3 regions of the Shewanella carassii genome follow, and region 1 is predicted to be linked to each of the others. Evidence: riboswitches for the same ligand, from Rfam matches in the RefSeq annotation. Region 1 holds a riboswitch; each other region holds the start of a gene.
What was found. A riboswitch is a leader RNA that binds a small molecule or an ion and turns the genes downstream of it on or off. The one in region 1 is predicted to bind lysine.
Positions count from the first base shown of each region.

Region 2: it holds a riboswitch for lysine, as region 1 does, so the genes downstream of both, K5621_RS17290 (Na+/H+ antiporter NhaC family protein) here and K5621_RS06760 (Na+/H+ antiporter NhaC family protein) in region 1, are expected to answer to the same signal.
Region 3: it holds a riboswitch for lysine, as region 1 does, so the genes downstream of both, lysC (lysine-sensitive aspartokinase 3) here and K5621_RS06760 (Na+/H+ antiporter NhaC family protein) in region 1, are expected to answer to the same signal.

Region 1 is NZ_AP024618.1:1,467,537-1,474,679, reverse strand. It holds gene K5621_RS06770 (M3 family metallopeptidase) at 1-440, shown strand, start outside; gene K5621_RS06765 (GGDEF domain-containing protein) at 558-1,721, opposite strand; gene K5621_RS06760 (Na+/H+ antiporter NhaC family protein) at 1,799-3,370, opposite strand; lysine riboswitch at 3,452-3,650, opposite strand; gene K5621_RS06755 (electron transfer flavoprotein subunit alpha/FixB family protein) at 3,741-4,664, opposite strand; gene K5621_RS06750 (electron transfer flavoprotein subunit beta/FixA family protein) at 4,665-5,414, opposite strand; gene K5621_RS06745 (H-NS histone family protein) at 5,774-6,172, shown strand; gene K5621_RS06740 (amidohydrolase family protein) at 6,471-7,143, shown strand, end outside.
Region 2 is NZ_AP024618.1:3,848,175-3,855,317, forward strand. It holds gene K5621_RS17265 (urease accessory protein UreF) at 1-319, shown strand, start outside; gene ureG (urease accessory protein UreG) at 328-948, shown strand; gene K5621_RS17275 (GNAT family N-acetyltransferase) at 1,061-1,573, shown strand; partial or broken gene K5621_RS17280 (DUF3302 domain-containing protein) at 1,696-1,930, shown strand; gene K5621_RS17285 (HlyD family secretion protein) at 2,242-3,372, shown strand; gene K5621_RS17290 (Na+/H+ antiporter NhaC family protein) at 3,456-5,036, opposite strand; lysine riboswitch at 5,125-5,296, opposite strand; gene K5621_RS17295 (oxidative stress defense protein) at 5,503-6,210, opposite strand; gene rimO (30S ribosomal protein S12 methylthiotransferase RimO) at 6,445-7,143, shown strand, end outside.
Region 3 is NZ_AP024618.1:832,154-839,296, reverse strand. It holds gene K5621_RS03915 (winged helix-turn-helix domain-containing protein) at 1-349, opposite strand, end outside; gene rluA (bifunctional tRNA pseudouridine(32) synthase/23S rRNA pseudouridine(746) synthase RluA) at 558-1,235, shown strand; gene asnC (transcriptional regulator AsnC) at 1,344-1,805, shown strand; gene K5621_RS03900 (succinylglutamate desuccinylase/aspartoacylase family protein) at 1,859-2,965, opposite strand; gene lysC (lysine-sensitive aspartokinase 3) at 2,955-4,322, opposite strand; lysine riboswitch at 4,459-4,636, opposite strand; gene K5621_RS03890 (DUF3293 domain-containing protein) at 4,722-5,153, opposite strand; gene arcA (two-component system response regulator ArcA) at 5,712-6,428, shown strand; gene fusA (elongation factor G) at 6,752-7,143, opposite strand, start outside.

The sequences.
Region 1 (7,143 bases):
AGTTGCTGAAGTCCCGCAGCTTCAACCAGGGCTTCGACACCCTGGAGTATATGGCCGCCGCCCTGGTAGACATGGAATGGCATTCGCTGGACAAGGATGCACCGCTGCAGAATGTGGCCGAATTTGAAGCCAAGGCGCTTGAAAAACACGGCCTGAACATTGAAGCCGTGCCACCACGTTACAAGTCGACCTACTTTGCCCATGCCTTCCCGGGTGGCTACAGCGCCAGCTACTACGCCTATATGTGGAGCGAAATCCTCGCGGCCGATGCCTTTGCCTATGTGCAGAGCCAAGGCGGCCTCAAGCGGGATATCGGCATGAAGTATCGCAAGACTATCCGCGAAGTGGGTAACAGCGTGCCCCCTATGGAAGCCTACAAGAACTTCCGCGGCCAGGAGCCGACAACCGATGCCCTACTCAAGCGTCGCGGTCTGCTCTGATAAGTGAGCGCTAAAAACCGTTAACAGCCAATAGCCTGGAGATGCAAAATTGCAGCCCCAAGGCTTAAATCAAAAACACCTGGGTCTTTCGCTCAGGTGTTTTTTATTGCGCCATGTTCAAGTCACTGTACTGCTTTCGGCCTCACGAATACAGTTGCGACCCGCATCCTTGGCAGCATAAAGCGCTGTGTCGGCAGCGTGAAATAATGCTCCCGGCTCACTCCCCGCTGGGGCGCAGGCCAAGCCTATGCTGACGGTCACCTTGAATGCCTGCCCCTGATAGACCAGGGCTAGGGCCTCTATTTTTCGCCGCAGGCGCTTGGCGAGCCCCTTAGCCTGCTCGGCATCCATTGAAGTCAGTAGAATCGCAAACTCCTCACCACCATAGCGAGCGGCTATTCCTCCCTGAGTCTCGGCGCGAATGATCCGCCCCACTTCCGCTAGGCACAGATCCCCGGCCCGGTGGCCAAAGCTGTCATTGATTTGTTTAAAATGATCCAAATCCAACAATAACAAGGCCCGAGGTTGCCGACTGTCGAGTCTATCCAGCTGTTCAATGAAGCTGCGCTGATTGTAGAGTCCGGTAAGAGAATCCGTTCGACTGAGATGCTCAAGCTGCTCGGAGTAATCTTTGAGTTGCAACCTAGCTGTCAGTTGCCGCCAATACTCCCTATGATGCAGTCGACAAAAACGAAAGGTTGGATACACAGATACCATCAACAAGCCACCGGCCAGAATATCATGCGCCTGGCCCTGCAACGTCATGGCGAGCCCTAAAGGCAGGGGAAAACAGAGCAGGAATAGCCTGAGCTGACGTAGATCAATGGAGAGAGAAATACTGATAAAGGCGTAGAGTACGCCACAGATCATCAAGCTAGGCTCTCTAAGTGCGGTAAATTGCTCCCCATTGAGGATAAGCGCCATAAGCACCGACCAACTGAGGGCATTGAGCACCAAGCCAAGACTCAGTCCCCAATCGCGGCTTTCAAAGGGATAGCTGGCTCCACTCGTCTCATCGCAATTCACGCTGGATGAAGCGCGGCGCACATAGAGCCAAACTCCCAAGGCTCGGATCACCGCCGCCGATAGCAATAAGAGTGCACCTTTAACCATCTCACCCCAGACTATGGGTTGCGGCAACAACGCATTAAAGGGCATCAAGAGCAACAGCCAACAAAACAGATAGACAAAGGCGCCGGCAGCCATACGCCAGCTTAAATCATGGAGGAATGCCTGCCTGGCCTCCAACTGATATTTCACGGGGATATCCAAGGCTGACATACACCTCCAACTCAAGCGATTTACTGAATTATAGGCAATAAAAAACGCTGCCTCGGCAGCGTTTTTCAGTTGGCGGATTAGGCCGCACTATTCTTGGGCTGCTGCCACTTGAGCCACACCAGAGCCAACAGGAACAGTATGCAGCTACAGGCAAGCCCGAGCCATACCGACTCGGTAAAGCCGAGTACTATATAGCCGCCGAGGGAAATAACTGCTACCAAGACCGCATAGGGCAACTGAGTCAGCACATGGTCGATATGATGGCAACTGGCACCTGTGGATGACAGAATCGTGGTGTCCGATATCGGCGAGCAGTGATCGCCAAACACAGCACCGGAAAGCACGGCGGCCAGCATAGGCAACATCATACTGCTGTGGCTGCCCATGGCCATATCGGCAGCAATCGGCAACATGATCCCGAAAGTGCCCCAGCTGGTGCCGGTAGAAAAGGCGGTAAGCCCTGCCAAAATAAATAACACGGCCGGCAGCAAGGCAAAGGGAATATTGCCACTGGCGAGACTGGCCATAAACTTGCCGGTTTCCAGTGAGCCAATGATCCCGGCTATGGTCCAGGCAAACATCAGAATATAGATGGCCGGCAACATAGAGCGGGCACCCGAGGTGAGCGCCTTGAGGATCATCTTGGCTTCAATCTTCTGGATAAAGGCCAGCAGCAGCGTTACCACCAGTCCGATGGAAGCGCCAAAAAACAGGGACGAGCCCACATCGGTTTTCTCAAAGGCGCCTATAATGCTGAAAGGCAGGCTTTCTGCCGCCAGGGCATCGGCGCCGCTGGAAACCATAAAGTAGAAGGTCGCCACCACCAAGACACCTATGGGCAGGAACAAGCCGTGCACCTGACCGGTTTCCGCCTCGGGCAGATCGGCATTGGCGCCGGGCGGCAGTCCCTTGGACTCATCATAGAGATTGCCTTTACGGGCGTTGAGCTCGTGTTTGCGCATGGCGCCAATATCCAGCTCCATATAGGCCACACACAGCAAGAGCGCCAGAGCAAATAAGGCATAGAAGTTCATCGGGATCATCTGCACGAAAGCACTCAGATGCCCTATTTCAGTAAAACCATGAGCCGTGAGAATACCGCCGATAAGGGCAATAATATAGGCGCCCCAGCTGGACACCGGCGAGATAACGCACACGGGCGCCGCGGTAGAATCCAAAAGATACGCCAGTTTGGAGCGGGAGATATAATATCTGTCGGTCAGCGGTCTAGCGATACTGCCCACCACCAGGCTGTTGAAGTAGTCATCGATAAACACCACACAACCGAGAAACATGGTTAGCAGCTTGGCATCACGACGATTGCGGATATGCTGTCTGGCCCAGTTGGCAAAGGCTCTGGCCGAGCCACTGACGGTGATCAGTGCCGTGATCATCCCCAGCAGCACCAGGAACCCCAGAATATACAGGTTCCAGGCATTAAAAGCGCCATCATCCCAAACCAGGGAAAGCACCCTTTGCCCCAGATAAACCCCGGTATCCAACACCGACCATTGATTGAGCAACAAGGCTCCGATCAGTATTCCTAACCCCAGCGATAACAACACCCGCCGGGTGAAGATCGCCAATAAAATTGCCACAACCGGCGGCAACAAAGAGAGTGCCGAGTCGGCATAACTTAGTACTGTCATTGAGTCTTGTTCTTCGTTAAATACGAATGGAGGGCAACTGAACTGGTGGGAAAAGGCAATAACATACCGAGTAGCACCTGTCCTTTCAGTAGCGCTCCATAGTAACGTCAATCTGTCATCCCGACAGAATATACTATGGCAGTGCTGCCCCTATTTGGTAACAGCCCCAGCGGTGGACCTTGATGAGTCGCAACCACTTCGGCACCAAATCCTTTCGCGATACATAAACGGAATCACCCTGCTTACCGCTACTGATATTTAGTGCGCCTCTACTTCTCAGGACGCCTGATGTCAGGCGTGACGCACATAAAAACATAGGCGGCTTTGAGGATGCTACCCCAAAGCCGCCTATCGTGACCTAGATCACAGATTAAATCAACTCGTTCAACTTGGGCACCACATCAAACAGGTCCGCTTCCAAACCATAATCGGCCACTTGGAAGATAGGCGCTTCAGGATCTTTGTTGATGGCCACTATGACTTTTGAGTCCTTCATCCCGGCCAGATGTTGAATCGCCCCGGAGATACCCACAGCGATATAAAGCTCGGGCGCCACAATTTTACCCGTCTGACCGACCTGCAGGTCGTTGGGAACAAAGCCGGCATCTACGGCGGCCCGTGATGCACCTACGGCGGCGCCCAGCTTATCGGCCAACGTCTCCAGCATGGCAAAGTTTTCGCCACTGCCCATACCGCGACCACCGGAAACAATCACTCTGGCGCTGCCAAGCTCCGGACGAACCGACTCGGTTAGGCTCTGGGACACAAAGCTGCTCTTGGCTTCATATACGCTGTCGAGCTGGTGAATGTCGGCAGTCCCCGTCTCGGCAACGGCGTCGAAGGCGCTGGCGCGCACAGTGGCCACTTTCTTGTCATCCAGACTCTTAATGGTCGCCATGGCATTACCGGCATAGATGGGACGAACATAGGTGTCGGCATCAATCACCTTGGTGATCTCAGAAAGTTGAGCCACATCCAGCAAAGCCGCCACTCTAGGCAGAATGTCCTTACCCAGGCTTGAGGCTGCAGCCAGGATATGGCTGTAGTCGCCGCTCAGCGACAAGATAAGCTCACCAATATTGTCGGCCAAATGAGCACCATAGGCAGGGTTATCGGCCAGCAGTACCTTACTGACGCCTTCAAGCTTGGCGGCGGCATCGGCGGCGGCCTTACAATCTTGACCGGCAACCAGCAGGTGAATATCACCGCCTATGGCCTTAGCCGCGGCGACAACTTTGGCCGTATCCTGTTTCAGGCTGGCATTATCGTGTTCTGCAATTACTAATACGGCCATTTAGATCACCTTCGCTTCGTTTTTCAACTTGTCCACCAGCTCCTCAACGGAAGCCACCATCACACCTGCCTGACGGCTGGCCGGCGTTGCCACCTCAAGCACCTGTACGTGCTGCTTGAGAGTCACCTCCAAATCTTCAACACTCAGGGTCTCCAACGGCTTACGCTTGGCCTTCATGATATTGGGTAGAGAAGCATAGCGGGGCTCGTTGAGACGCAGATCCGCGGTGACCACGGCAGGCAGAGGCATAGACAGAGTCTGCAAGCCGCCATCCACTTCCCGGGTGACCAGCAGACTATCGCCTTCCAACTTCACTTCAGATGCAAAGGTTGCCTGGGGCATACCGGCAAGCGCCGCCAGCATCTGTCCGGTTTGATTGTTATCGCCGTCGATAGACTGCTTACCGAGCAGAATAAGTTGCGCCTGTTCTTTGTCCTGCACCGCCTTGAGCAGTTTGGCAATAGAAAGGGGCACCAGCTCTTCATCGGTTTCGATGTGAATGGCACGGTCGGCGCCCAGAGCCAATGCGGTACGCAGTTGCTCCTGTGCCGCCTTGGGACCTATGCTGACAACGACGACTTCAGTAGCACTGCCCGCTTCTTTCAGACGCACGGCTTCTTCTACCGCAATCTCACAAAATGGGTTCAACGCCATTTTCAGGTTGGCTGTTTCAACGCCTGTGTTGTCGGCCTTGACCCTGACCTTCACATTGGCATCGACCACACGTTTTACTGGCACCAATACTTTCATAGGGTTTCCTTCCTACACCTTGTATCTAATGTGGGTTGCGTACCGATGATAACAAGATAAGGCGTAGCCAGCGCTGGCTTACTCGCCCTTTTCCAGGACATCAGTACAGAATGAGTCAACTTTACGTGCTGTTAACGTTAACGTCAACATCAACTTAAACGACCGTTTGTCAATTTTGTCACACTTTAAGGCCAGTTTTTTGAACACTTGGCAACTTTCATGGTCATAGAATCGAGTTAAATAAAGAAATTAATGTCAATGGACGTAAAAATATTTGATCCTGACTCTTATAGTTTCTATTATTTATAACGATATTAACCCTAACCCAATTTATAAATTAGCGTGGGACCTAAATACCTATGAGCGATTTTCTTGATATATTGACTCACGGTCGTCGTTTTAAGGCCGCAGTAAAAGAGTTAAGCGTTGCAGATCTGCGTGATCTGGCGGCAAAATTGGATAAAATCATTATTGAACGTGAAGAAGAAGCCAAGGAAGAAGAAAAGGCTCAAGCTGAACGTCTATCTAAAATTGAAGATATCCGTAAACAGATGGAAGCCGTTGGCCTATCAGTTGAAGATCTTGGTGATGTTGTTGCTGCCAAATCTGCTCCTAAAAAGAAACGCGCCCCTCGCCCACCGAAATACAAAATCGTTGTAGACGGTGAAACCATTACTTGGACCGGCCAAGGCCGTATGCCAACCGTATTCAAGAATGAAGTAGACAAAGGTCGTTCAATGGATGATTTCCTGATCTAACCAGTTGTCTATTTACTTAAGCCTCGACAGTGTCGGGGCTTTTTTATGTCTATAAAACATCACTCGACTGTTAAAAAGCCTTACAATTACCTCTTGGCATTTACACCCCCCTTGAGTTAACTTCCATGTTAAATCAGTATAAAACGCTGCCTCAATCACATTTCGCAACATCTACGGGTTACTTTTAACGGCAGTCAAAATGACTTTTAACCTTCATTAACCACTAGCACAATTTTACATCAAGGTACTGATTAGTATTACTTTACTAAAAGTATAATGACAGGGTAGTTACATAAAAATGAGAAGCATATTCCCCGCAGCACTGCCGCTTTTAGCCGTTCTTATCGTCAACAGTGCCTATGCAGATGAAACGCAGTTGACAGACAATACCCCGAGATTGACCGCCTTAACTCATGCACGACTCATGCTCTCCCCGGGTAAGCAATTGGATAACGCCACATTACTCATTGAAAATAATCATATCAAACAAGTAATTTCCAATAATGAAATTCCACAAAATGCCTATAGGATAGATCTCAAGGGGCACACTATTTATCCGGGATTTATCGATCCCTTTACTGATTACGGGCTGGAGTATTCACAAACACCTACTACTATTGAGGGCCCTGTTTATCAAATTAAGTCAAAGGGGGCTGCAGCAAAGAATGGGGCAATTCACGCCGATAAAGAATGGTTCGCCTATGTCTCGGCAGATAAAGAAACTGCGTCAAATTGGATAAGCAATGGCTTTACCAGCGTTCAAAGTGCTCATCTTGACGGAATATTCAGGGGTATAGGCGTTTCCTTATCTTTGGCTGATAAGAATAGTAATCAACTGATATATCGCCCCAGGAGTCATCACTTTATGGCTTTTGACAAAGGGAGTTCTCCGCAGGATTACCCCAACTCCCTGATGGGGAGCATAGCCTTAATAAGGCAGACGCTCAGCGATGCCCACTGGTATAACCAGA
Region 2 (7,143 bases), 2.1 Mb from region 1:
CGAGGAACGGGAACTGGTGCTGCAAACCCAATTGGCGGCCTTTGCCCTCGCAGCCAAACACTGGCAACTGCCGACATATGAACTGTGCGAGGCCTATTGCTGGAGCTGGCTCGAAAATGCCGTCACTGCCGGCGTCAAGCTGATCCCCTTGGGACAGAGTGCCGGTCAGCAGCTGTTGCTGCAACTGAGCGCCGAGATCCCCGAGGCGCTGCAAAAGGCGCAAGACTGGCCCGAGGCCGATATCGGCAGCTATACCCCGGCGCTGGCCATTGCCAGTGCCCGCCATGAAACCCAATACACCCGACTGTTTCGTTCATGAGAGAAAATATGCAAACAACCAAACAACCTTTGCGCATAGGCGTTGGCGGCCCCGTTGGTTCGGGCAAGACAGCACTGCTGGAAGTCCTGTGCAAGGCGATGCGTGACAACTACAACCTGGCCGTGGTCACCAACGATATCTATACCCAGGAAGACGCCAAAATTCTCACCCGCGCCGAGGCCCTGAGCGCCGACCGCATCATAGGCGTGGAAACCGGTGGCTGCCCCCATACGGCAATTCGCGAAGACGCCTCTATGAATCTCGCGGCAGTGGAAGAACTGACGGCGCGCCATCCCGGCCTGGATCTGGTCTTTGTCGAGAGTGGTGGCGACAACCTCAGTGCCACCTTCAGCCCGGAACTGGCAGATCTGACCATCTATGTAATAGATGTGGCCGAGGGCGAGAAGATCCCCCGTAAGGGCGGCCCGGGCATTACCCGCTCCGATCTACTGGTGATCAACAAGATAGATTTAGCACCCTATGTCGGTGCCTCACTGGAAGTGATGGCCGAAGATACCGCCAGAATGCGCCCCAACAAGCCTTGGGTGTTCAGCAACCTCAAGCAGGGGCAAGGGGTGGCTGAAATCATCGACTTTATTGTCACCCAAGGCATGCTGGATCAGCACTGAGCCTGAGCAGTGCCTGCCACCTGGGCAGGCACTGTTTTTGATATCCAGTCCATTAGGTGGCACGCCGACCGGCTTGTGGCATACTCAGGCGAAACCACCTTGGGAGCCTGGAATGCATCTGTGTCACTGCCAACTTGAGCAACATGGCGAAGCGATACGCGCCATCCTCAACCATGCCATTGCCCATACCACAGCCCTTTATGAATACCAGCCAAGGAACAAGCAGCAGATCCGCGACTGGTTCGGCGCCAAACAACAAGGCAGCTGGCCAATTCTGGGCGCCGAGGATGAGCAGGGGCAACTGTTGGGATTTGCCAGCTTCGGCCCGTTTCGCGGCTATCCAGCCAACCTCTACTCGGTGGAACATTCTGTGTATGTGCACCCGGAGCATAGAGGCAAAGGGGTGGCGCGCTTTCTGATGCAGCATTTGATAACCCAGGCCCGGGAGCGCGGCATGCGCACCATGGTGGGCGCCATAGATGCCGGAAACCAGGCCAGTATTGCCCTGCACCTGAAGTTGGGGTTCAAGCACTCAGGCACCCTGCCCCAGGTGGGCTATAAGTTCGGCCGTTGGCTGGATTTGGCATTTTATCAGCTTATGCTGCCGGGACCTGCCGAGCCCTAACCCTTTCGGGCGCGAGTCGGTTTTAGTCTTATGCCCCTGAAAAAATTCATCATTCCCGGGCAATCCGCCAGCGGCCATCTACACTTATTCAAGCGTATTTACCAATAAGGGAATCCGATTAGATGACACTGGATTATATCGCGCTGGGGCTGCTGATCTTTGTCGCCCTGGTGATCTTCTACGGGGTGATAGTGATCCACGACATCCCCTACGAACTGGCCAAGAAACGCAACCACCCCCATCAGGACGCTATTCACTACGCAGGCTGGGTGAGCCTGTTTACCCTGCATGTGCTGTGGCCGTTTCTGTGGATCTGGGCCACGCTCTGGCGCGAGGACAGGGGCTGGGGCTTTGACAAAATTCAACAGGAGCAGCAATCACTGCACCATGAAACCGTACTTCTGGCGCAGCAGTTGGAGCTATTGAGTGAAAAAGTCGCCGCCCTGGAAGCCCAAAAGCATGCCGCCACAGAGGCCCTTGCCGCGCCGAGTGCCCAAGTCCAAAGCCAAAGCCAAGCCCCAACCCAAGTCCAAACATCTTCAGAAGAGCCCCAAGCCGCCCCCAAACCCACCAGCGGCGTGGACTTGGATACGGCAGCAGACTCGACCGACATTCCAGGTACAGATAATCAGACCCAAAGCAATAACAAGAATGGGGAGAACAGATAAATGGATCTCTTGCTTATCCTCACTTACACCGCCATCTGTGTCGCCATCTTCAAGATTTTCCGCATTCCACTCAACAAGTGGAGCGTGCCCACCGCCGTGCTCGGCGGAGTAGTGCTGATAGGCACCTTGATTTTGTTGATGAACTACAACCATCCCCATACCGCCATGGGCAGCCAGATGTATGTCACCACCCCGCTGATCCCCTCGGTGCGCGGCAAGGTCATAGAAGTGCCCGTCACCCCCAATAAACTGCTGAAAGAGGGCGAGTTACTGTTCCGGGTCGATCCGACTCCTTATCAGACAGAAGTCACCCGGCTGGAGGCCAGCCTGGAGCAGGCTAAACAGGCGGTATTGGGGCTGGACGCCGCCTATAAGGCCGCCGAGGCCAGTCGCATCAAGGCCGAGGCCGAACGGGACAGAACCCAACTGGAATATGAGCGCTACCGCAGCGGTTTTGAAAAAGGCGCCTTCACCCGTGCCGATGTCGACAACCGTCGTCAGTACTATCTCGGCGCCCAGGCCTCAGTAGAGGCGGCCGAGGCCGAAGCCCGGCGCGCCAAGCTGGCACTGGAAGCCGAGTATCAGGGGCAAAACACCCAGGTGGCCGAAATTGCCGCCATGTTGGAAAAAGCCAGATTCAATCTGGAGGAAACCAGCATGCGCGCCCCCTCAGACGGTTATGTGACCCAGTTGACCCTGAGACCGGGAATGATGGTGGTGCCCATGCCCCTCAGGCCTGTGATGACCTTTGTCCATCAGGAGGAGCGCTTCTTTGTCGGCGCCTTTAGGCAAAACTCGCTGCTGCGGCTGAAACCCGGTTTCAAGGCCGAGCTGATCTTCCGCGCCCTGCCGGGCAAGGTGTTTCAAGCCGAAGTGGTCGAAGTGCTGCCGGCCATAGGTGAATCTCAGGTGCAGGCGCAGGGGCAGCTCTATGGCTCGTCACAAATTCGCCTCAACGGCCGACCTCTGGTGAAACTCAAGCCGCTGGATGATCTGAGTCAGTATCATTTGCCACTGGGTACCAATGTGGAGATCGCCATCTATTCCGATAGCTTTGAGCATGTATCAATCATGCGTAAGGTATTGATAAGGATGAAAAGCTGGCAGAACTATCTCTATCTGGATCACTGAGACTCCTTATCTTCGCGAGCCTTTGGCAAGAGTAAAAAGCCCCCGGAAAAACTCCCGGGGCTTTTTGGTATCCCATCTCAGCCTCAGCCGATGGCGGCCTCGGGAGCCGCCTGGAAGCGCCTGGCGTGATAGAGGCAGAAGAGTGCAAACCAGGCGGCACTCACCAGGAAACCGGCCAGGGTGGAATGCAGCAGCCCCATGGCCAGATAACCCAGTGCTGCCCCGAAGGCGACGGTCAGGGCATAAGGCAACTGGGTCAACACATGATCTATATGGTGACAGCCGGCGCCGGTGGCCGACAGAATACTGGTACTGGAGATGGGCGAACTGTGGTCGCCAAACACAGCACCGGCCAGCACAGCCGACAGCATGGGCAGCAGGAGTTGGATATCGCTGGCGGCGGCCATATCTCCGGCGAGTGGCAACATGATACCGAAAGTGCCCCAACTGGTGCCTGTGGCAAAGGCCATGGCGCAGGAGAGCACAAACACCACCACAGGCAGCAGCCCTGTGGGCAGGTTGCCGTTAGCCAGGCTGGCGAGATATTTGCCGGTTTCCATGTCACGCACCACGGCGCCTATGGTCCAGGCAAACAGCAGTATGTTGATCGCCGGCAACATGGCCATGACGCCTCTGGGGGCGGCGCGCAGCCAAGTGGCGATCCCAAGGCCGAGACGCAGAGCCAACAGGCCGGACACCGCCAGGCTGCAAAGGGCGCCATAAACCAAAGATGAGCCCACATTGGTATGTTCAAAGGCTCCCAGCACGCTGAAGGCCTGACCATTGGCGGCCAATACCTGGGCCCCGGAGTCCAGCATGAAATAGATACTCGCCGCCGTCAGTGTCACTATCGGCAACACCATATCCAGCATGCCGCCGCGGCTGTCGGCCGGGGCTTCCATATCCAGCCCGATTGGCCGGCCCTTGGATTCATCCCAGAGCTTGCCTTCGAGCGCCCGCTGCTCATGCTGTCGCATCGGCCCAATATCCAGTTGGAAGGCGATGACCACCACCACCATGATCAGGGTAAATACCGCATAGAGATTCATGGGGATCATCTGCACAAAGGCGGCGATCGGGCTCTGCTCTGTCACCCCATGGGCCACGAGTATGCCGCCCACCAGGGCGATGATATAGGCCCCCCAGGAGGAGATGGGCATCAATACGCATACGGGCGCCGCAGTCGAGTCCAGCAGATAGGCCAACTTGGCGCGGGAGATCTGGAATCTGTCGGTCACAGGGCGGCAAATGGGCCCCACCGACAGGCTGTGGAAGAAGTCGTCAATAAAAAAGGCAAACACCATCAAGCCGGTGAGCGACTTGGCGCCCTTGCGGCTCTGGCAGCGCCTGGCGGCCCATTCGGCGAAGGCCCGGGTCGCACCCGAGGCGGTCATCAAGCTGATAAGCCCACCCAGCAGCAGCATAAACAGCAGCATATTCAGGTTATCGCTGTTGGGAGCACCATCGACCCAGAAGATTTTCAGCACACTGTCAACCAGGTAGCGCAGCGATTGCAGCGGTGAAAACTGCTGCAACATCAGGCTGCCGACGACTATGCCTACCCCAAGGGAGAGCAGTACTCTACGGGTGATGATCGCCAGCGCAACCGCCAGCAGAGGAGGAACTATGGACCAGGGAGAGTCCGCAAAATGCATGATATTCATGATCTCTTTACACCTAAAACAACTAAGGTGGAGATCTACCGATAGGATCGAAGAAACTCAGACCAAGGAGGGCAGAAACTTCTCAGCTCCTTCAGGTAGCGCTCCATAGTGGATGACTATGGCAGTCCTGCACCTATTAGATACAGAACCAGCAGTCAGGTTTGATGACCTGGCTACTTCGGCGCCGACTCCTTTCCCCGGGCCTCAAAGGCATCACCCTCTTCCCGGTTACTCTTAGGCAGCGCGCCTCTACTCAAAGGTATTCGACTGGCATTCTAACTATCACGGCCCCAATAGCAAGCTGGATTGTGCCTCTGGCGGTAAATATCCCGCTAGGCGGGCATTAAGCCTAGGGGAAGTGACTCATGTCACGGCCTAGCAATACCGGCACCGCTTGTTCACGAGCCACGGTTAAAAACTGCTTCGCTGCATCAGCGAGCCGGCGGCTCTCACCCGAATGCTTACTTCAGTCACGCAGCTTGTAGCTGACCTCTACCCTGTCGGAGAAGGTTACCTGGCCATACTCATAGCTCTGGTTGATAGCGCCTTCAGCCATCATGGCGGCCTTGTACATCACTGGGCGCACCGGGCCTTGGTCGAAATAACGAATCGACCAGACGCCATCGAGTTTCTCGCCAAATCCGGCCGCCAGCTCACTGGCCTTTTGCTTGGCATCTTCAATGGCCGCCTGCCGCGCCTGCTTGCGCATCTCGGCTTCTTTACTGGACTTGAGGTTGATCTGGTTCACCTTGTTGATCCCGCCTATTAACGCCGAGTCCAGTATGGGATTGAGCTGATCCAACTGTTTCACCAACACGGTCACACTACGACTGGCGCGATACCCCTTGAGCTCGGGCGCCTTGTCCTTGAGGTAAACATACTCAGGTTGCAGATTCAGATTGGCGGCGGCAATCGACTCCTTAGCGACCCCGGCCTTGAGCAGGCGCTCGATAAAAGCGGCCACAGCCTTGTCGGATGCGGCCTTGGCCGCCTTGGCATCAGATTCGCTTAATGACACTTCAACATGGATTTCGGCCATATCGGGCTCAACCTGTATCTGGCTGACGCCTGTGGTTTCCAGTAGAGGTCTATCCTGAGCCAGTACTGAGTGGCTCATCAGAGTAGCGGGTAACAATGCGCCTATCAGCGCCAGATTCAGCAGAGATTTTTTCATCTTGGTTCTCCAAAAAGTTCGCTTCGTTGACCATAGAAACGCAGCCAGCTGCCAAAAGGGTTAAAAAAATCAAAAAATTTTTCAACGACGTTTTGAAGCGGCAACCGAGATGGCAACATAGAACATAAATCAACCAGTCCAACTGTACCTTTTTATTGGCTGAGGTATAATCGCCGCCAATTTTACCGGCACCCAAGCGTGCTCCATCAGCTTTAGCATTGCGGAAAACAGCTCTTGAAGAAATCAGTCGACATTTTTGATCCCAAGCAGACCACGACTCTGGACACTCCGGCCAAGACTCTGGCACAGGGAAACAGCCCTGCCGAGGCCCAAACCAGCGGCAATCGCATCGGCTTTGTCAGCCTGGGCTGCCCCAAGAACCTGGTGGATTCCGAGCGGATCCTCACCCAACTGCGCATCGACGGCTATGAGGTTACCAACAGCTATGACAATGCCGACCTGGTAATAGTCAACACCTGTGGCTTTATCGATGCCGCGGTGGAAGAGTCGCTGGATGCCGTGCGTGAAGCGCTGGAAGAAAACGGCAAGGTGATAGTCACCGGCTGCCTGGGCGCCAAGGAAAACCAGATCCGCGAAGTGCATCCGGATGTACTGGAGATCACCGGCCCCCACAGCTATGAGGCCGTGCTGAACCATGTGCACAAGTATGTGCCCAAGCCGGAGCACAACCCCTTCACCTCGCTGATCCCACAAGCCGGCGTTAAGCTGACCCCCAAGCATTATGCCTACCTGAAGATTTCCGAAGGCTGCGACAACCGCTGTACCTTCTGCATCATTCCGGCGCTGAGGGGCGATCTGGACAGCCGCAGTGTCGGCAGCGTGCTGGATGAAGCCAAACGCCTGGTGGAAAGCGGCGTTCAGGAAATTCTGGTCGTCAGCCAGGACACCTCGGCCTACGGCAAAGACAAGGGC
Region 3 (7,143 bases), 640 kb from region 1:
GTTCGTCCGGCGAATCGTCATCGAGTGTCGTTTCACGCACTTTCGCTATTAGTACATAGCCCTGTTTGGGCACAGTCTTGATAAAACGTGGCGCTCTGGGATTATCCTGCAGATGCTGGCGCAGCAAACCGATAATGCGGTTGATGGCGTTATCCGTGATAATACCGCCGTGCCAAACCTCCTGGATCAACATCTCTCGGGTCACCAAGGTGTTGGCATGATGGATAAGACACAGCAATACCTGCATCACCCTGAGTTCGAGCCGTACTTGAGCCTCTTCGCGGCTCAACGTACTCATCTGAGGGTCAACCAACCAATCTTCCAACAGGTAACCTGAGCGCCTTCCCATACCAATCCATTTCCAATTCAAACACTAAGATACTAATTGCCGCGGTTGTAAAAGAGAAGTAAAGCACTCAAATTAACCCAGGTAAGATATGGACAAGCCCCATGATGCTCTGCGTTGGCTTACGCGCCTGGATGCAACAACGCCCAAGAGCTTGCATCTGCCGACAGCCGCGGTTATCTTTGCCGTCCATTTTCATTGAGGCCATGACATGTCAGATTTTGTCTACAATCCACCAACCGAGCCTTGGCTGGATATTCTCTACCAGGACAAGGACATCATAGTCATCAATAAACCTTCGGGACTGCTCTCGGTTCCCGGACGGGATCCGGCCCATCACGACAGCGCCTATGCCAGAGTGTTGGCCGAACATCCGCAAGCACAAGTGGTTCACCGCCTGGACATGGCCACCTCGGGCGTACTCTTATTGGCACTGAGGCGCAGTGCCGAGCGTGAGCTGAAACGCCAGTTTCGAGACAGGGAAACCCAAAAGAGTTACTACGCCAGAGTCGCCGGTCATATCAAGGCCAACCAAGGCAGTATAGAACTGCCACTCATTTGCGATTGGCCCAACAGGCCCAGACAGAAAGTCGACCATCAAGTGGGTAAGCCGTCACTGACTCACTATGAGGTGATCAGCAAGGGACGCTATTCAACTCTGGTCAAACTGATCCCCATCACAGGGCGTTCACACCAACTCAGGGTGCATATGATGGCGCTGGGCCACCCCATTCTGGGCGATGGTTTCTACGCCGACTCCTGGGCAAAAAGATTGGCTCCCAGATTGCTGCTGCATGCCGCCAGCCTCAGCATCAAGCATCCCTACTCGGACGAACCCATGAGCTTCAGTGCACCTGTGCCTTTTCTCGCGCCCGAAGGTGAGCAATAACGGCTAACGTCACCATAGATGTTGAGCCAAAAGTCGCCATAAGACTGGCAATTTTACAATAAAACACGTAGATTCATGCCTGATTATAAGCAATTTAGGCGTGATGCTGTGGATACATCATTTCAAAGAGATCAACTGGACAATCAGATCCTGGAAGCCCTGATGCAGGATGCTCGAACCCCTTTTGCCGAGCTGGCCAAACGCTTCAGCGTCAGCGCAGGTACGATTCATGTCAGGGTCGAAAAGATGAAACAGGCCGGTATCATCACCGGAGCCCAAATAACAGTTAACCCCAAGGCTCTAGGCTATGATGTCTGTTGCTTTATCGGCATCAATCTCAAGAGTGCCGGTGATTATCCCGCCGCCATCTCCAAGCTCAATGAGTTGGAAGAAGTAGTCGAAGCCTACTACACCACGGGCAACTACAGCGTATTTGTCAAAGTGATGTGTCAGTCCATCGATGCCCTGCAGCACGTATTGATTAACCGTATCCAGTCGATAGATGAAATTCAGTCCACCGAAACCCTGATCAGCCTGCAGAACCCGATTGTCAGGGCGGTAAAACCCTAACATCTGATCCGATTAGTTAAAAAAAATGGCCCGGCTTATCACCGGGCCTGATTTTAATCAGAAACAGAAAAGTAGTGGGTCATCACCTTGTAGAGCTCAGTCCCTTGGTGCACCGACGCCGATGCAAAATGCAGCACGGGGATCACATCCTCATTGAGTGAGAGCCTGGTGACTTCAGTACCGACATCGACTCGGTCGAGCCTGAGCATATTGACCAGAGGTGTGCCCGCAGCCAAAGGTACTCCCGGCTCGGCCAGATACTCCACCATCCCTGCCATAGGCGCGTGAAACTTTCGATAGTCTTTCAGCAAACAAGCAAAACGTGGCATCACCTCGGGCTGTATGCGCTGGGTTATCGCTCCCCTATGGCTCAAATAACTTAATATCCCTTCCGCATCCCGGCTGGCATCGGCAAGATCGATACGCTCCTGGCTGCCAAGCTCCAAGGTAAAGGCTGACACGGCGACTCTCAGATCTCGCCCCCGGCTCTTGGCATAATCGCTAAGTTGCCACCAGGGATTGAAGGCCGCTTCATCCATGGCGCCACCAAAACCTTTGGGCATTACCAAGGTGTAGGGAATATGAAAGTAGCTGGCTGCGGACAACTCATATTCGGGGCAATAGAGGTGTTTACAGGACTTGGGGCCGGTGTGCAGATCCAGCACTATGTCAGCGCCGTGCGCCAGTTTCTGCAGATTGAGCGCCAATCTCTGGCCGGTCGTCACTCCCCAAGGATTGGCCAATGCCTGTTCACAGTTGCCAATAAGAAGCTGACGAAAAGCATCAAACAATACCTGCTCCTGCAGCTCACTATACTGCGGATACCAGTCATCCAGGTGGACGGCCTGATCCAGATAGGCTCGGTTCCAGTTGATACCTGTGATGGGGTCGAAGCGGCCCAAGGTAAACTCACCACTTTTCTGGTTGATCCCCAAGGGGTTGGCCAGAGGCACCAGAGTGATATCCCCCAGAGGCGGATGCGCCTTGAAGTACTGCAGCAACTGCAAAATCACCGCATTGCCCTGCACCTCGGCGCCATGCACATTGGCCTGAATATAGACGCTGGGCGCCGAATGACTGGAGCCTTTGAAGCGATATATGGGGATGGTCAGAGGCTGACCTGCGGCCAGCTCCCCAACCTGCAGGTGTTCAAGCTGCATCCTGAGCACCTTCAAATAAGTTGCGATGCAAAGCGGCCACCACATCACCGGCTTCGGCTTCAGACACCAAGACACAGAGATTGTGTGGACTGGCGCCCTGACAGATCATTCGGACGTTATGGGGTTCGAGCACTTCAAATACCCGGCGACAGATCCCGGCAGTAGTGGCTATCTTGTTGCCTATAATGGCCACCAGGGCCAGCTTGTCTTCCACCCGCACCCGGCAGTGTTGCGACAACTCCTGCAACAGAGCTTCGGTCAGAAGCCCCTTACCGGCCGAATCTGAGCCTGTTTTGTCCAGCGTCAGCGATACATTCACCTCTGAGGTGGTAATGAGATCGACACTGATCTTATGCCGCGCCAAGATAGCGAAGGTTTCGGCCAAGAACCCCTGGGCATGCAGCATCTGCAGACTGTGCAAGTTAAGCAGGGTCTGATCTCGTCTCACGGCAACGGCCCTGAATACCGGCTCATCATCCACTTGGTGGCGGATCCAGGTGCCGCCTTTTTCCGGCGCCCGACTGGAACCGACAAACACTTGGATCTGTTGACGCACCGCCGGCAAGATGGTGGCAGGGTGCAACACCTTGGCGCCAAAAGTAGCCATCTCGGCCGCCTCATTAAAACTGATTTCAGCAATGGGCCTAGCGTTGGGAGCCAGTCTGGGATCTGTGGTGTAAATTCCTTCTACATCGGTCCAGATCTCCACCGCATCGGCTTCCAAAGCCTCAGCCAATAGGGCCGCGGAATAATCACTGCCGCCACGCCCAAGGGTAGTGGTTCGCCCCTCGGCATCGGCACCGATAAAGCCCTGGGTCACCAGCAGTTGTTGCTCAAGCAAGGGTTGTAATTTCTCTGTCGCCAGCCGCTTTAGCTCGGCAATTTGTGGTTCGGCCTTACCGAAATGGCTATCGGTACGCATCACCTGACGCACATCAAAGGCGCAGGCCTTGGCACCGCGTTCTCTCAAAACCGCGGCAAACAGTGCTGAAGAGCATTGCTCACCGAGGGACAGGATCTCATCCACCATAGCATTGCTCGGCGCCTGCAACAGCTTGGCACTGAGCGTTGCCATGCGGCTGAGCAAAGCATCCAGCGCCGCGGCTACATCGGCCGGTCTGCCGAGTTTATCCAGAATTGCGTATTGAATGCTGGCTATCTCTTTCAATAGCCTGAGACGACGCTCGTCCCCCATGTCTGCCTGGGACAACTCCACCAGCAGATTGGTCACACCTGATGAGGCACTCACCACAACCAAACGAGTAGCCGAATTTCCCAGCACAATATCGGCACAGCAATTCATCGCCTGATAATCGGCGACCGAGGTACCGCCAAACTTGGCAACAACTAGGGACATCAGCGCATTCCCCCGCAGGCAGGAGACAGGGAAAGGTTGACAACGAGAATAGATTTCATGAATTAAGCTCCGAACAGATAACGTTCGAAGAGCCTGGTGCTGAGATAACGCACCCCAAAGTAGGGAAAAAGCGATCGTCACCAGAAGCTCTCCACCAAAAACCAGGTGACAGCCGCCAGGATTCAGCCTGACCAACCGACCGGAGAGCGTTACCAATGCGCATCCCGACCTCGGCGTTAATCTCCCTCATGAGCCGTCATTGGAAATTGGCTTCCTCTGACTCACTACCTAGTTAACGCACCTCTTCTGTTCCTTTCTCTCAAAAGGGATTAAAAAATTAGCAATAAAGCCCTTATGAAGTCAATGCTAATTTGCACCCGATGAAATTTCCTCAACTCATCAGTCACTGAGCTCGGGTAACTCATTAACCAGTCTAGCCCTGTTTTTAAATAACCCGAGTTCAACTTCACACTCTCCCCTAAGGCAGGGCACTAAGGTTAATATGCCATTATTCACATAGTAGAGAGCGTTTTGATGGTACTTTAACGCCAACTCGATTGCTGCGGTCTTATCCAGAAACAGAGCCCAACTTTTCTCCATATGACTGAGATCCTCAGCCGCCCCTATGATCGCCCGGTAAGGTATGCCCAACTTATCAATATCACCTTGTAATTGCCGATCGAGAAGACGATTTTGACTGGAAGTCAGTTTTTGCCCCAAGGGATTATGGGCGGTGACAATAGCGAAAGGTATGGTGGAAGAAAACGACTGAGTCAATAAAAAGCATGCGCTCTGGTAGCATTGCCAGAGACTTTCAAATGCAGCATCCATTGTAGTATCTGTCTCTAATTAACCGAATTCATTCTAGCAAAGGGTTACAAAATCCCCTAGTCTCGTGAGCAAGCTCACAGTAAGGCAGAATGTAAAATGCTTAAGTTTCAACACTCAACATAAAAACTTGTGATGCGGATCATAGTTAACCATTAATTTGTTAACATTTTATTTGTTAACAAATGCCCAATCCTAGTACAATGTAATGTATCGATGAAGGCTTAGAGTTAAGCGTGTGACCCGGCTAGCGCCATTACGCGACAGCATAAGTCTCTATCGATAACGACTCTGTACCAAATGTAATCTGGTTTTAAGATAACGTTTTTAGAATTTCCAAGCCTTTCAGGAACTAAATCCCACGACTGGGAATCCTAGATTGTACAGTTCGCGCCTCTCCCAATTGGAGAGCATACTTTGCTAATCATGAAGTGTGTTGCCGTTTCATTTCAGTTTTGAACAGCACTTACGTGAACCCTGTGAATGTTGGCGTTTTAGGTATTAGAACGGAGCGTCACCCGCGCTCATGGTTAGATAAACTGATTTAATTAGGTAAATAACATGCAAAACCCGCACATTCTGATCGTTGAAGATGAAGCCGTTACCCGTAACACGCTGAGAAGTATTTTCGAGGCAGAAGGTTATGTGGTGACCGAAGCCAATGATGGCGCAGAGATGCACAAAGCCTTGCAAGAAAACAAGGTGAACCTGGTGGTTATGGATATCAACCTACCGGGTAAGAATGGTTTGCTATTGGCGCGGGAGTTGCGCGAAATCAACAATATCGGTTTGATCTTCCTTACCGGTCGTGACAACGAAGTGGACAAGATCCTTGGTTTGGAAATCGGTGCCGATGATTACATCACCAAGCCATTCAACCCTCGCGAGTTGACTATTCGTGCCCGCAACCTGCTGACTCGCGTCAACAGTTCAGGCATTGAAATTGAAGAAAAGGCCGCCGTTGAATACTACCGCTTCAATGGTTGGAGCCTGGAAATCAACAGCCGTTCTCTGGTGAGCCCACAGGGTGAATCTTACAAACTGCCACGTAGCGAATTCCGCGCTATGCTGCACTTTGTGGAAAACCCAGGCAAGATCCTCAGCCGCGCTGAGCTGCTGATGAAAATGACCGGCCGTGAGCTCAAGCCACACGACCGTACTGTCGATGTGACTATCCGTCGTATTCGTAAGCACTTCGAAAGTGTGCCTGATACACCGGAAATCATCGCCACCATCCACGGCGAAGGCTACCGCTTCTGCGGTAACCTGGAAGACTGATAAACACGCTTTATCAGCCCTACACAAAGCCAGCCTATCGAGCTGGCTTTTGTTTATCTGCTATCACCTATTTCAGTTCTCCTCGCTACTGATATTCACAGTAGCTTCCTCACGGTAAGTCTCTGCCGATCCCAGCTCCTTTATCTTAGGTAGCGCCTTGGCCCATATGCCACTTTCGGAAACAGTTGCCATACGATTGCCCATTGATGTACATGGGCATCCGCCGAGCTGAGTGCAAGTTTGATTCTGCTGGCTTCGCGGCACTAGATATTCGCCCATAAAAAAACCCGCCATCAAGGCGGGTTTTTCAGGATTAATTATCCTTACTTCTTGGCAGCGTTGCGTGCCTTGGTTTCAGCGATAACAGTCTCAGCCACGTTGGCAGGACATGGAGCATAGTGAGAGAACTCCATGGAGAACTGACCACGACCAGAAGTCATAGTACGCAGGTGACCGATGTAACCGAACATTTCTGCCAGTGGTACGTCAGCCTTAACGCGTACGCCAGTCAGACCGGCTTCCTGATCCTTGATCATACCGCGACGACGGTTCAGGTCACCGATAACGTCACCAACGTGATCGTCTGGAGTGAACACGTCAACCTTCATCACAGGCTCAAGCAGCTGAGGCTTGGCTTTAGGCATAGACTGACGGAATGCACCCTTGGCAGCGATTTCAAACGCGATCGCTGAGGAGTCAACTGCGTGGTAACCAC